DNA from 2 places in the Streptomyces sp. NPDC091972 genome. Region 1 is predicted to be linked to the other one. Evidence: predicted binding sites of a transcription regulator. Region 1 holds the regulator's gene; the other holds the start of a gene.
The links. Region 1 encodes HrcA, which represses chaperone genes, less so after heat shock. Its sites were predicted from a motif close to TTNGCACTCNGNNNNNCNGAGTGCNAA; they were not measured.
Positions count from the first base shown of each region.

Region 2: a site for HrcA is predicted at 2,185-2,211, ahead of groL (chaperonin GroEL). Genes of this name have one in related genera too.

Region 1 is NZ_JBIVSV010000002.1:259,790-265,466, forward strand. It holds gene ACIQJT_RS06485 (nitronate monooxygenase) at 1-959, opposite strand, end outside; gene dnaJ (molecular chaperone DnaJ) at 1,035-2,174, opposite strand; gene hrcA (heat-inducible transcriptional repressor HrcA) at 2,175-3,191, opposite strand; gene ACIQJT_RS06500 (MBL fold metallo-hydrolase) at 3,342-4,073, shown strand; gene ACIQJT_RS06505 (DUF3097 domain-containing protein) at 4,105-4,911, shown strand; gene hemW (radical SAM family heme chaperone HemW) at 5,196-5,677, opposite strand, start outside.
Region 2 is NZ_JBIVSV010000001.1:1,038,223-1,043,899, reverse strand. It holds gene ACIQJT_RS04940 (DUF2267 domain-containing protein) at 1-1, opposite strand, end outside; gene groL (chaperonin GroEL) at 438-2,057, opposite strand; gene ACIQJT_RS04930 (hypothetical protein) at 2,516-2,668, shown strand; gene ACIQJT_RS04925 (Hsp20/alpha crystallin family protein) at 2,971-3,393, opposite strand; gene ACIQJT_RS04920 (DUF308 domain-containing protein) at 3,942-4,496, opposite strand; gene ACIQJT_RS04915 (Hsp20/alpha crystallin family protein) at 4,667-5,086, shown strand; gene ACIQJT_RS04910 (hypothetical protein) at 5,134-5,295, shown strand; gene ACIQJT_RS04905 (alpha/beta fold hydrolase) at 5,426-5,677, opposite strand, start outside.

The DNA of each region.
Region 1 (5,677 bases):
CACAGCGCCATGCCCTGGGCGTCACCGGCCTTGGCGGCGGCCTTGCGGAGCGGGGCGGTCAGGTGGTGCACCTCGGGGTAGGCGGCGGGGGCGTACGGCCCGTGCTCGCGCAGGAAGCGGTTGACCAGGCCGCGGGCCGGTCTGCCGGAGAAGGCGCGGGTCAACTCGGTGCGGACGTAGAGGGGGTTGGTCAGCGCCTGCTTGTGCACGTCGTGGGCGCCGGACTCGTGCGCGGCGAGGAAGGCCGTGCCGAGCTGGGCCGCGCTCGCGCCGGCGGCGAGGACGGCGGCGATCTGGCTGCCGCGCATGATGCCGCCGGCGGCGACGACCGGGATGCCGACCGTCTCGCGGATCTGGGTGACCAGGGAGAGGAGGCCGAGCCCTGAGCCGTCCTGCTCGGGGAGGTCGCGGTGGGTGCCCTGGTGTCCGCCGGCCTCGACGCCCTGCGCGATGACCGCGTCGGCGCCCGCGTACTGCACGGCGAGGGCCTCTTCGGGGGTGGTCGCGGTGACGAGGGTGAAGGTGCCGACGCGGCGCAGCGACTCCAGGGCGTCGCTGCTCGGGACACCGAAGTGGAAGGAGACCACCGGCACGGGGTTGTCGAGGAGTACGGCGAGCTTGGTGTCGTACCCGTCGTCCCGGCCGCTGTCGCGGTCGCCGAGCTCGGTGTCGTACCAGGTGGCCTCACCGGCCAGCTGGTGGGCGTAGACCTCGACGGCCGCCGGGTCGGCGTACTCGGGCTGCGGCATGAAGAGGTTCACGCCGAAGGGGCGTCCGGTCAGCCCGCGAAGCTGCTTGATCTCCTGGTACATCCCGTCGGCCGTCTTGTACCCGGCGGCGAGGAAGCCGAGCCCTCCCGCCTCGGACACGGCGGCGGCGAGCCGCGGCACGGAGACGCCGCCCGCCATGGGGGCCTGCACGATCGGAAGCGGGCAGAGATCGGTCAGTGCGGAGGACATGACGGCATGTTGTCACGTCCTCCGAACAAGTCCGAATCCGACCTTGGGACGGCTCAGCTACGCCCGCCCCACGGCTCAGGTACGCCCGTTGAAGGCGTCCTTCAGCCGCGAGAACAGCCCCTGCTGCCCCGGCTGGAACTGCCCCGTGGGGCGTTCCTCGCCGCGCAGCTTGGCCAGCTCGCGCAGGAGGCGTTCCTGCTCCGGGTCCAGCTTGGTCGGGGTCTGGACCTCGACGTGGACGATGAGGTCGCCCCGGCCGCCGCCGCGCAGGTGCGTGACGCCCCGGCCGTGCAGCGGGATCGACTGGCCGGACTGGGTGCCCGGGCGGATGTCGACCTCCTCCATGCCGTCGAGCGTCTCCAGCGGGACCTTGGTGCCGAGGGACGCCGCCGTCATCGGGAGCGTGACCGTGCAGTGCAGGTCGTCGCCACGCCGCTGGAACTGCGAGTGCGGGAGCTCGTGGATCTCGACGTAGAGGTCACCGGCGGGACCGCCGCCGGGGCCGACCTCGCCCTCGCCCGCGAGCTGGATCCGCGTGCCGTTGTCCACACCGGCCGGGATCTTCACGGTGAGCGTGCGGCGCGAGCGGACCCGGCCGTCGCCGGCGCACTCCGGGCACGGCGTCGGGACGACGGTGCCGAAGCCCTGGCACTGCGGGCAGGGGCGGGACGTCATGACCTGGCCCAGGAAGGACCGCGTCACCTGCGACACCTCACCGCGGCCGCGGCACATGTCACACGTCTGGGCGGAGGTCCCGGGCGCCGCGCCCTCACCGTTGCAGGTGGTGCAGACGATCGCCGTGTCGACCTGGATGTCCTTCGTGGTGCCGAAGGCCGCCTCGTCGAGTTCGATCTCCAGCCGGATCATCGCGTCTTGGCCGCGCCGGGTCCGCGAGCGCGGGCCCCGCTGCGAGGCCGTGCCGAAGAACGCGTCCATGATGTCCGAGAAGTTCCCGAACCCACCGGCGCCGAAGCCGCCCGCGCCACCGCCGCCCGCCTGCGAGAGCGGGTCGCCGCCGAGGTCGTAGACCTGCTTCTTCTGCGGGTCCGACAGCACCTCGTAGGCGGCGTTGATCTCCTTGAACCGCTCCTGGGTCTTGGGATCCGGGTTGACGTCCGGGTGCAGCTCGCGCGCGAGCCGGCGGAACGCCTTCTTGATCTCATCCTGCGACGCGTCGCGGCGCACGCCGAGAACGGCGTAGTAGTCCGTGGCCACTTACGACTCCGCCAGGATCTGTCCGACGTACCGTGCCACTGCGCGTACCGCTCCCATCGTTCCCGGGTAATCCATGCGGGTCGGTCCGACCACGCCGAGCTTGGCGACTGCCTCGCCGCCCGAACCGTAGCCGACCGACACCACCGAAGTGGAGTTGAGTCCCTCGTAGGCGTTCTCATGACCGATACGGACGGTCATGCCCGAATCCCCGGCCTCGCCAAGCAACTTGAGGAGCACGACCTGCTCCTCCAGCGCCTCCAGGACGGGCCGGATCGTGAGGGGAAAGTCATGTCCGAAGCGGGTGAGATTGGCGGTGCCGCCGATCATCAGCCGCTCCTCGTTCTCCTCGACGAGCGTCTCCAGGAGAGTGGAGAGCACTGTGGAGACCGTACCCCGGTCCTCGACGTCGAAGCCCTCGGGCAGGTCCTCGACCAGCTGGGGCACGTCGGTGAACCTGCGCCCCGCGACCCGGCTGTTGAGACGCGCCCGCAGATCGGCCAGCGAGGCCTCCCCGAAGGGGGCCGGGCAGTCGACCATGCGCTGCTCGACCCGGCCGGTGTCGGTGATCAGCACCAGCATCACGCGTGCGGGGGCGAGCGAGAGCAGCTCCACGTGCCGCACGGTCGAGCGGGTGAGGGAGGGGTACTGCACGACGGCGACCTGCCGGGTCAGCTGCGCGAGCAGCCGCACGGTCCGCGCCACCACGTCGTCGAGGTCCACGGCGCCGTCGAGGAAGTTCTGGATCGCGCGCCGCTCGGGCGCGGTCATCGGCTTGACGCCCGCCAGCTTGTCGACGAACAGCCGGTAGCCCTTGTCGGTCGGGATCCGCCCGGCACTGGTGTGCGGCTGGGCGATGAACCCTTCCTCCTCCAGGACCGCCATGTCGTTGCGCACGGTGGCCGGGGAGACTCCGAGGTTGTGCCGCTCGGTCAGGGCCTTCGACCCGACGGGCTCCTCGGTGCCGACGTAGTCCTGGACGATGGCGCGCAACACCTGAAGCCTGCGTTCACTCAGCATCGCGCGCACCTCCAGAGGTCGTTCCCTTGGCGTCTCGCCTGGCACTCTGTCCGTCCGAGTGCCAACGCTCCCGGGCCAGTGTACGGCGGTGGGGTACTCCCTGGGCAAGGCTGGTCCCGGCGTGACGGGTCGTACGGCTAGCGTCGCGGTATGACGGTGACTTGGGAAGAGCTCGGGTGGGAGCGGGTCGCGACCGGGGTGGGGCGGTGCCGGCTGCCCACCTGGGACTGTACGGCGGGCCTGGTGATCGGCGAGGGCACGGCCCTGTTGGTCGACGCGGGCTCCGGTCTCGCGGAGGGCGCCCGGCTGCGCGCGCAGGCCGGGGAACTGGCCGGCCACCGTGTGACCCATCTCGCGCTCACCCACCCCCACTTCGACCATGTCTTCGGTGCGGCGGCGTTCGCGGGGGCGGAGGTGTTCGGCGCGGTGGGCGTGGAGACGGTGCTGACGGGGCGGCTGGGCCGGGCGGAACTGCGGGCGGACGCGGTGCGCAACGGACTGGACCCGGAGGCGGCCGACGAGGCGGTGGACGCGCTCGTCGCGCCCCGGCACCACGTCTCGGGCGAGTGGACGCTCGACCTCGGCGGCGGCCGCCAGGTCCTGCTGGCGAACGTCGGCCCCGGCCACACGGCCCACGACCTCGCCGTCCTCGTCCCCGGCACCCCGGAGGTCGTCTTCTGCGGCGACCTGGTCGAGGAGTCCGGCGAACCGCAGGCGGGCCCGGACGCCGTGCCGCGGCACTGGCCCGCCGCGCTGGACCGGCTGCTGGAGCTGGGCGGCGAGGACGCGCGGTACGTGCCCGGTCACGGAGCGGTGGTGGACGCGGCGTTCGTGCGGGCCCAGCGGGACGTGCTGGCGGCACGCTTCGGCGTGTCGTGGTGATCCCCCACGCGGTTCTCCTATCGTCATCCGAATGCGCCAGTACTCCGCCGACCTGACCCCTCCGTGGAAGAAGCCCAAGCCGGTGCCGGAGGTGCCCGCCGAGCCCGGCCTGGTGGTCGAGGAGCCCGGGACCGGCTTCTGCGGCGCGGTGATCCGCTGCGAGGCGGGCACGGTGACCCTGGAGGACCGCTTCGGCAAGCACCGGGTGTTCCCGCTGGAGCCCCGCGGCTTCCTCCTGGAGGGCCGGGTGGTGACCCTGGTCCGGCCGTCCGCCGCCGCTCCCGTACGACCGTCCCGTACCGCGTCCGGCTCGGTGGCCGCCCCCGGCGCACGCGCACGCGTGGCCCGCGCCGGCCGCATCTACGTCGAGGGCCGGCACGACGCGGAACTGGTGGAGAAGGTCTGGGGCGACGACCTGCGCATCGAGGGCGTGGTCGTGGAGTACCTGGAGGGCGTGGACGACCTGCCGGCGATCGTGGCCGAGTTCGCGCCGGGTCCGGACGCGCGCCTCGGCGTCCTGGTGGACCACCTGGTGCCGGGCAGCAAGGAGTCCCGCATCGCGGCCTCGGTGACCAGCGAACACGCCCTGGTCGTCGGCCACCCGTACATCGACATCTGGGAGGCGGTGAAGCCGTCGTCCCTGGGCATCGAGGCGTGGCCCCGCGTCCCGCACGGCCAGGACTGGAAGACAGGCGTGTGCAGGGCTCTGGGCTGGCCGTCGGAGAACACGGGCGCGGTGTGGCAGGCGATCCTGAAGCGGGTGAACTCCTACAAGGACCTGGAGCCGGAGCTGCTCGGCCGGGTGGAGGAACTGATCGACTTCGTCACGGCGCCGTAGCAGGCCTGCGGGCGGGTCGAACGGCCGAGGGCCCGTCGTGGCCGCCCGCGCCCAGCCAAGGCAAGCACAGCAAGGTCAACATGCACCCCACGGCACCCCCACCCACCCAGGGGCGCGGGGAACTGCGCGACCAGCCCCCACCGCCCCGCAGCCGCCAGGGCAAGCGCAGCCAGGCCGACATACACCCCACGCCAACCCCACCCACCCAGGGGCGCGGGGAACTGCGCGACCAGCCACAAGCCACCCGCAGCCGCCGGACGACACGGCCCCCACCCCCGTGGGCGCTAGTCCACCAGGTCCCGCACCACCGCGTCCGCCAGCAACCGCCCCCGAAGCGTCAGCACAGCCCGCCCCTCCTCGTAGGGCCGGGCCTCCAGCAGCCCCTCCCCCAGCGCCCGGCGAGAAGCGCTCAGCCCCTCCGCCCGCAGCAGCGACAACGGCACTCCCTCCCGCAGCCGCAGCTCCAGCAGGATCCGCTCCACCCGCCGGTCCTCGTCCGAGAGCAGCTCACGGCCGGCGCCCGGCGACTTCCCCGAGGCCAGCGCCGCCGCGTACGCCCCGGGATGCTTCACGTTCCACCACCGCACCCCGCCCACGTGCGAGTGCGCCCCAGGACCGGCTCCCCACCAGTCCGCCCCGCGCCAGTACAGCTCGTTGTGCAGGCACCGGCCCGCCTCCGAGGTCGCCCAGTTGGAGACCTCGTACCAGTCGAACCCCGCCTCCGCGAACACGGAGTCGGCGATCAGATACCGGTCCGCGTGCACGT
Region 2 (5,677 bases), on a different contig from region 1:
TGGCGTCCTCCGTGACTGGCCGCCGGCGGACGACCGCCGGTATCGGGGGCCGATGGCGGTGTGCATCGGCTGGTGGTGCGCGCTGCGGATGGTCTTTCCGCTGGGGTGTGGCGGTTCCTTGTCGGTCGGAGTGGTCTCCTACGAAGAGCAGGCGGGTCGCCTTCGTACGGCTGTGGACGGCGCGGGCGTGGGGAGGCCCTCCCGGCGTGGGCGACCTCGCAGGTCGAGCCCTCGGCCGCGACGTCGACACGGCAGCACAGGCGCTGTGCGAGGCCTCCCCGCCCGGTCGGCGCGCTTCTCCTGTCCGCTGCCGGTGCAGGACGTCACCGACGAAGACCAGGTGCGTGCCGCCGTCGAGGGCTCGGGTGACCACGGGCGCCGGCAGTCGGCGGTTGCGGCCGCCGGCACCCGTTCGGTCCGTCCGCGGAGCGTACCGATCAGAAGTCGGCGCCGGCTCCGGCCGAGGCCGTTTCCTTTTCCTCGGGCTTCTCGGCGATGACCGCCTCCGTGGTGAGGAACAGGCCGGCGATGGAAGCGGCGTTCTGGAGGGCGGAGCGGGTCACCTTCGCCGGGTCGATGATGCCGGCGGCCAGCATGTCGACGTACTCGCCGGTCGCAGCGTTCAGACCGTGGCCGACAGGCAGGGAACGGACCTTCTCCGCCACAACACCGCCTTCGAGTCCGGCGTTGTGGGCGATCTGCTTCAGCGGAGCGCTCAGAGCGCGCCGCACCATCTCCACGCCGGTCCACTCCTCCTGGTCCGCGTCCACCTTCTCGAACGCCGTCTCCGACGCGTGCAGCAAGGCCACCCCGCCGCCGGCGACGATGCCTTCCTCCACGGCGGCCTTGGCGTTGCGCACGGCGTCCTCGATGCGGTGCTTGCGCTCCTTGAGCTCGACTTCGGTGGCCGCACCTGCCTTGATCACGGCCACTCCTCCGGCGAGCTTGGCCAGGCGCTCCTGGAGCTTCTCGCGGTCGTAGTCGGAGTCGGAGCGGTCGATCTCGGCGCGGATCTGCTTCACCCGCCCCTCGATCGCGGCGCCGTCACCGGCGCCCTCGACGATGGTGGTGTCGTCCTTGGTGACGACCACCTTGCGGGCGCGACCCAGTACGTCCAGGCCGGCGTGCTCCAGCTTCAGCCCGACCTCGTCGGAGACCACCGTGGCGCCGGTGAGGACCGCGATGTCGCCGAGCATGGCCTTACGGCGGTCGCCGAAGCCCGGGGCCTTGACGGCGACGGACTTGAAGGTGCCGCGGATCTTGTTGACGACCAGGGTCGCCAGAGCCTCGCCCTCGACGTCCTCAGCGATGATCAGCAGCGGCCGACTCTCCCGCGTCACCTGCTCCAGCAGTGGCAGCAGGTCCTTCACGGCGGCGACCTTGGAGCCGACCAGCAGGATGTACGGGTCTTCCAGGGCAGCTTCCATGCGTTCGGTGTCGGTGACGAAGTAGGGCGAGATGTAGCCCTTGTCCAAGCGCATGCCCTCGGTGAGTTCCAGCTCCAGGCCGAAGGTGTTGGACTCCTCGACGGTGATGACGCCTTCCTTGCCGACCTTGTCCATGGCCTCGGCGATCAGCTCACCGATCATCCGGTCGCCGCCCGCCGAGACGGCCGCGGTGTTGGCGATCTCCTCCTTGGTCTCCAGCTCCTTGGCCTCGTTCAGCACGGCCGCGGAGACGGCCTCGACGGCCTTGTCGATACCGCGCTTCAGCGCCATCGGGTTGGCGCCGGCCGCGATGTTGCGCAGACCCTCGCGGACCAGGGCCTGGGCCAGGACGGTCGCGGTGGTCGTGCCGTCACCGGCGACGTCGTCCGTCTTCTTGGCGACTTCCTTGACCAGCTCGGCGCCGATCTTCTCGTACGGGTCCTCGAGCTCGATCTCCTTGGCGATGGAGACACCGTCGTTGGTGATCGTGGGGGCGCCCCACTTCTTGTCCAGGACGACATTGCGGCCCTTGGGGCCGAGCGTCACCTTCACAGCGTCCGCGAGCTGGTTCATGCCGCGCTCCAGCGCGCGGCGCGCCTCCTCCTCGTACGTGATGATCTTCGCAGTCATCGGTACGGTCTCCTCCGCATCGAATCCGTGAGTCGATGACGGCGGACCGGGGTGACGCCCGCGACGTTCACCCGTACGGCAGAGGTCTCCCTCACGGCCGCACGAGTTACGTCACCCGACCCAGCCGTTGGCACTCGCGGCGCGCGAGTGCCAACTCTTCTTTAACACCACGGCCGGCTTGCGGACAAGCCGCCGCCTGCGGTTCGGCCCCTGTGCCCCGCCGACGAAGGGCCCTCCGCGTCGGGCGACGGCAAAAGGGGGCTGATATCGCGGGGGTTTCCCCGGGTGGAGCCGCTTCGGTGCCCGCCAGCCGCCCGGTCACGGTCACCGAAGCAGTAGCCGGGACGCGGGACGGCTGACGGCGGGCGCGCTCTGATGTGTGAGCTGCGGCATTGTCGTTCCGCGCGGGCGGCCTCCACGATGACCGGACCGGACGAGGTCAAGGAAGGCAGCTCCTCATGGGTGATCATGTGCATGTGCGGCTCAGCCAGGGGCTGAGCGTGTCGGCCGACGGCGAACTGGTCGAACACTCCCGCTGCCGGTGCGGCGCCACCTTCATCAAGGTGTTCGATGCCGACGGCGGGGAGCCGGAACGGTCGCCCGGATCCTGAAGCCTGCCGGCCCCTGATGCCGGGCTCGCCGTGTTCGCCGACGCGCACTTCGGTCGGCGCGGCCGACGTGCTCCGATCTTCCGAGACTGGACACTGTCGCGGCCTGCGTGGCGATAACCCTGACGCCGGTCGCCCGCGCGAGCCGGGAGGCGAGACGACCGGACTCGATCGCGGTGAACGGCGCTCGGCATGCGCGACAGCAGGGCCGGTTCCCGCGCACCCAGGCAGCAGAGCGGGCGGAGACGGCGTCAGGGCCTCGGACTCACGTCCGAGGCCCTTGAGGAGATGGACTCACCGTCGCGTCAGCCGCCCAGCGCCTTGCGATCGCTGCCGCCGCTGATGGCGATCTTGCGAGGCTTGGCCTGCTCGGCGACCGGGATCCGCAGCCTCAGCACACCCGCCTCGTAGGAGGCTTCGATCTTTTCGGTGTCGAGGGTCTCGCCGAGGAACAGCTGCCTGCTGAACGTCCCCGCGGGCCGCTCGGTGACCACCGTCTCGGTGTTCTCGCCGTACGCCGGCTTGCGTTCGGCCTTCACCGTCAGGACGTTGCGCTCGACATCGAGATCGATCGACTCCGCGTCCACTCCCGGCAGATCCAGCTCCACGAAGAACGTGTCGCCCTCACGCCATGCGTCCAGCGCCATGCCTGCCGGGTGCGCTGCCGTGCCCCAGACCCGCTCGACGAGCCGGTCAAGCTCGCGGAAGGGATCCGTACGCATCAGCATCTGTCATCCCTCCTTCACGTCGTTCCCACATCCGATCCGCTCTGCTTCTGATATAGCACTACGCCGGAAAGTTGACAAGCTTAAGCTCAACTTTTTGTCCCTGTTCCGGGCGACGGCCTGCCGCAGCCAGGCCGCGTCGACCTCCGGGTCGCGGGTGGACACGACCAGCCGGGTAAAGGTGTCGCGACCAGGGGCCGTCACGATGAGTACCGGTCCCCGGGCGCGCAGGGCAGCGAAGTCCCGGCCCCTGCCATGCTCCATCTCACCCACGCACCAACGGCCCGGGCGGAAGCGGTAACGGCGCCCGGGCCGCGGGCGCACCGCGCGCCACCAGTGCGACTCCACGCGGACCTCCTCCACGCACTCGAGTGGCAGCCGCACGCTGCGGCAGCGCGCCGCCGGCGCCCACCGCCACGGCAGACGCACCACCAGATCGCAGCCGTTGACGTACAGCCGCGTCACGACGCCCACCTGCCTTCCGACATCCATGGCGGGCCTCAGACACACGGGCCTGAGGCGCGCCGGACCTGGTTGATTCCGGGGACACGTCAGTGGGCCATACGGGCACCGGACGCCGGCCTGGTCCAGGACCGCTCACCGTTTCCGGTGCGGTACTCCCGCCAGGCCGCAGCCAGCCACAGGCCGCCCGCGACCAGCGCATACACACCCAGGACCAGGCTGATGGCCACCGCTCCGACGTTCGGGCGCAGCCACAGCAGCGCGCCCGCCGCCACCGATGCGACGGCCGAAGCCCGCCACCACCACGCATGTCGCAGTTCACGACGCAGCCGCGTGGCGACCCACAGTTCGAGGCAGCCCGTCCCGATGGCCCAGGCACCTGCCATGCCCACCAGCACCAGGGCCGTCAGCCCCGACCACAGAGCCGTGATCAGTCCGGCCACCACCCCCAGGGCACCGGCCGCCGCCCACGCCGCGGCGGGTCGGGGCTCACGCCGGCGCCGCCACGCCCCAGCAATGAGCATCGCGCCGTCCGCCAGCGCATACGCGCCGAACACCCAGGCCAGGGCCAGCACCGTCACCAGCGGGCCTCCCCTTCGGACACTCACGTGCGTCGACGAGCCGACCGCCGTGATGGCGGCCATGACGCCGACGCACCGATCACTCACAGCAGGAGTAGGAGATTGAGTCCATCACTGTCAACTTCATGTAGCGGGTACTTGTCAGTAAGTCTCCAGTCGGGTTATAGAAATAGACGCGCTCGATCGTTGGGCCGCAGTCGCTGCGGCCGCCTGCAGAAAGGAAGAAGTTGGACATGCTTGCGCGCACGGGCGTTCTGGGCGATCTCGACCGGCTCACGCAACAGCTCACGACCGCCGCCCCGGCAGGCACCGTCATCGCCGCGGATGCCTGGCGCGACGAGGCAGCGCTCTACGTGCAGTTCGACCTGCCCGGCATGGACCGCTCCACCATCGAACTGACCACGGAGCGGCACACGCTGACCCTGACCGCCGAGCGGCCCTCCCCCATCCCGGCCGACGCCCGCCCCGTACTCACCGAGCGGCCCTCCGGGCGATTCACCCGCCGCCTGGCCCTGTCGGACGCCTTGGACACCGCGGCCGCCGAGGCCGCCTACGACAACGGTGTCCTCACTCTGCGCATCCCGCTCGCCGCGCACGCCAAACCCCGCAAGATCGCCATCTCCGGCGGGGCGACCAAGCAACTGACCGCCTGAATTCTGCCGACCCGTCCATCTCAGCGCGCCGAAGGAGGCTCACCGCCATGGGCGCCCTGCTGTGGCTGCTCATCCCCCTCTTCGCCGGTCTCGCCGCCAGTGTCTGGGCCTGGGGCACCGCACGCCGCAATCCCAGCCCGCCCGATCACGACACCTGGGAAGACCTCGACCGCCACCAGCGGCTGCGGACCGTCCTGAGCAACCAGTGAACGCGCCAGAACGGCATGAGCGGGTGATCGCGAGCCCACGAGACGCATCCTCGCCGCAGGCTCCTGACCACGGCACGTCGGGAGGCCGGGAGCGCAGACCAGGCAGCCCACGATGCCCTCAATCAAGCAATCAAGTCACCGAGGACGATGGGCTCTGGGGCGTGAAGGTTCCGCTGATCTTCAAGGAGTCCTCATGGCAGAACTCCAGAATCAGTCGGGCGGTGGTGTCGGGCCGGCTGAAGTGCACGGCGTGGGCTGCGCCGGGTATCACGGCAAGCCGGCCACGAGGCAGGTCGGCGGCAACCCGCTCGCCCCAGGGCTGTGGGGCCACCCGGTCGTCGGATCCCCTCAGCACCAGGGTCGGCGCCTCGATCCGCCGTAG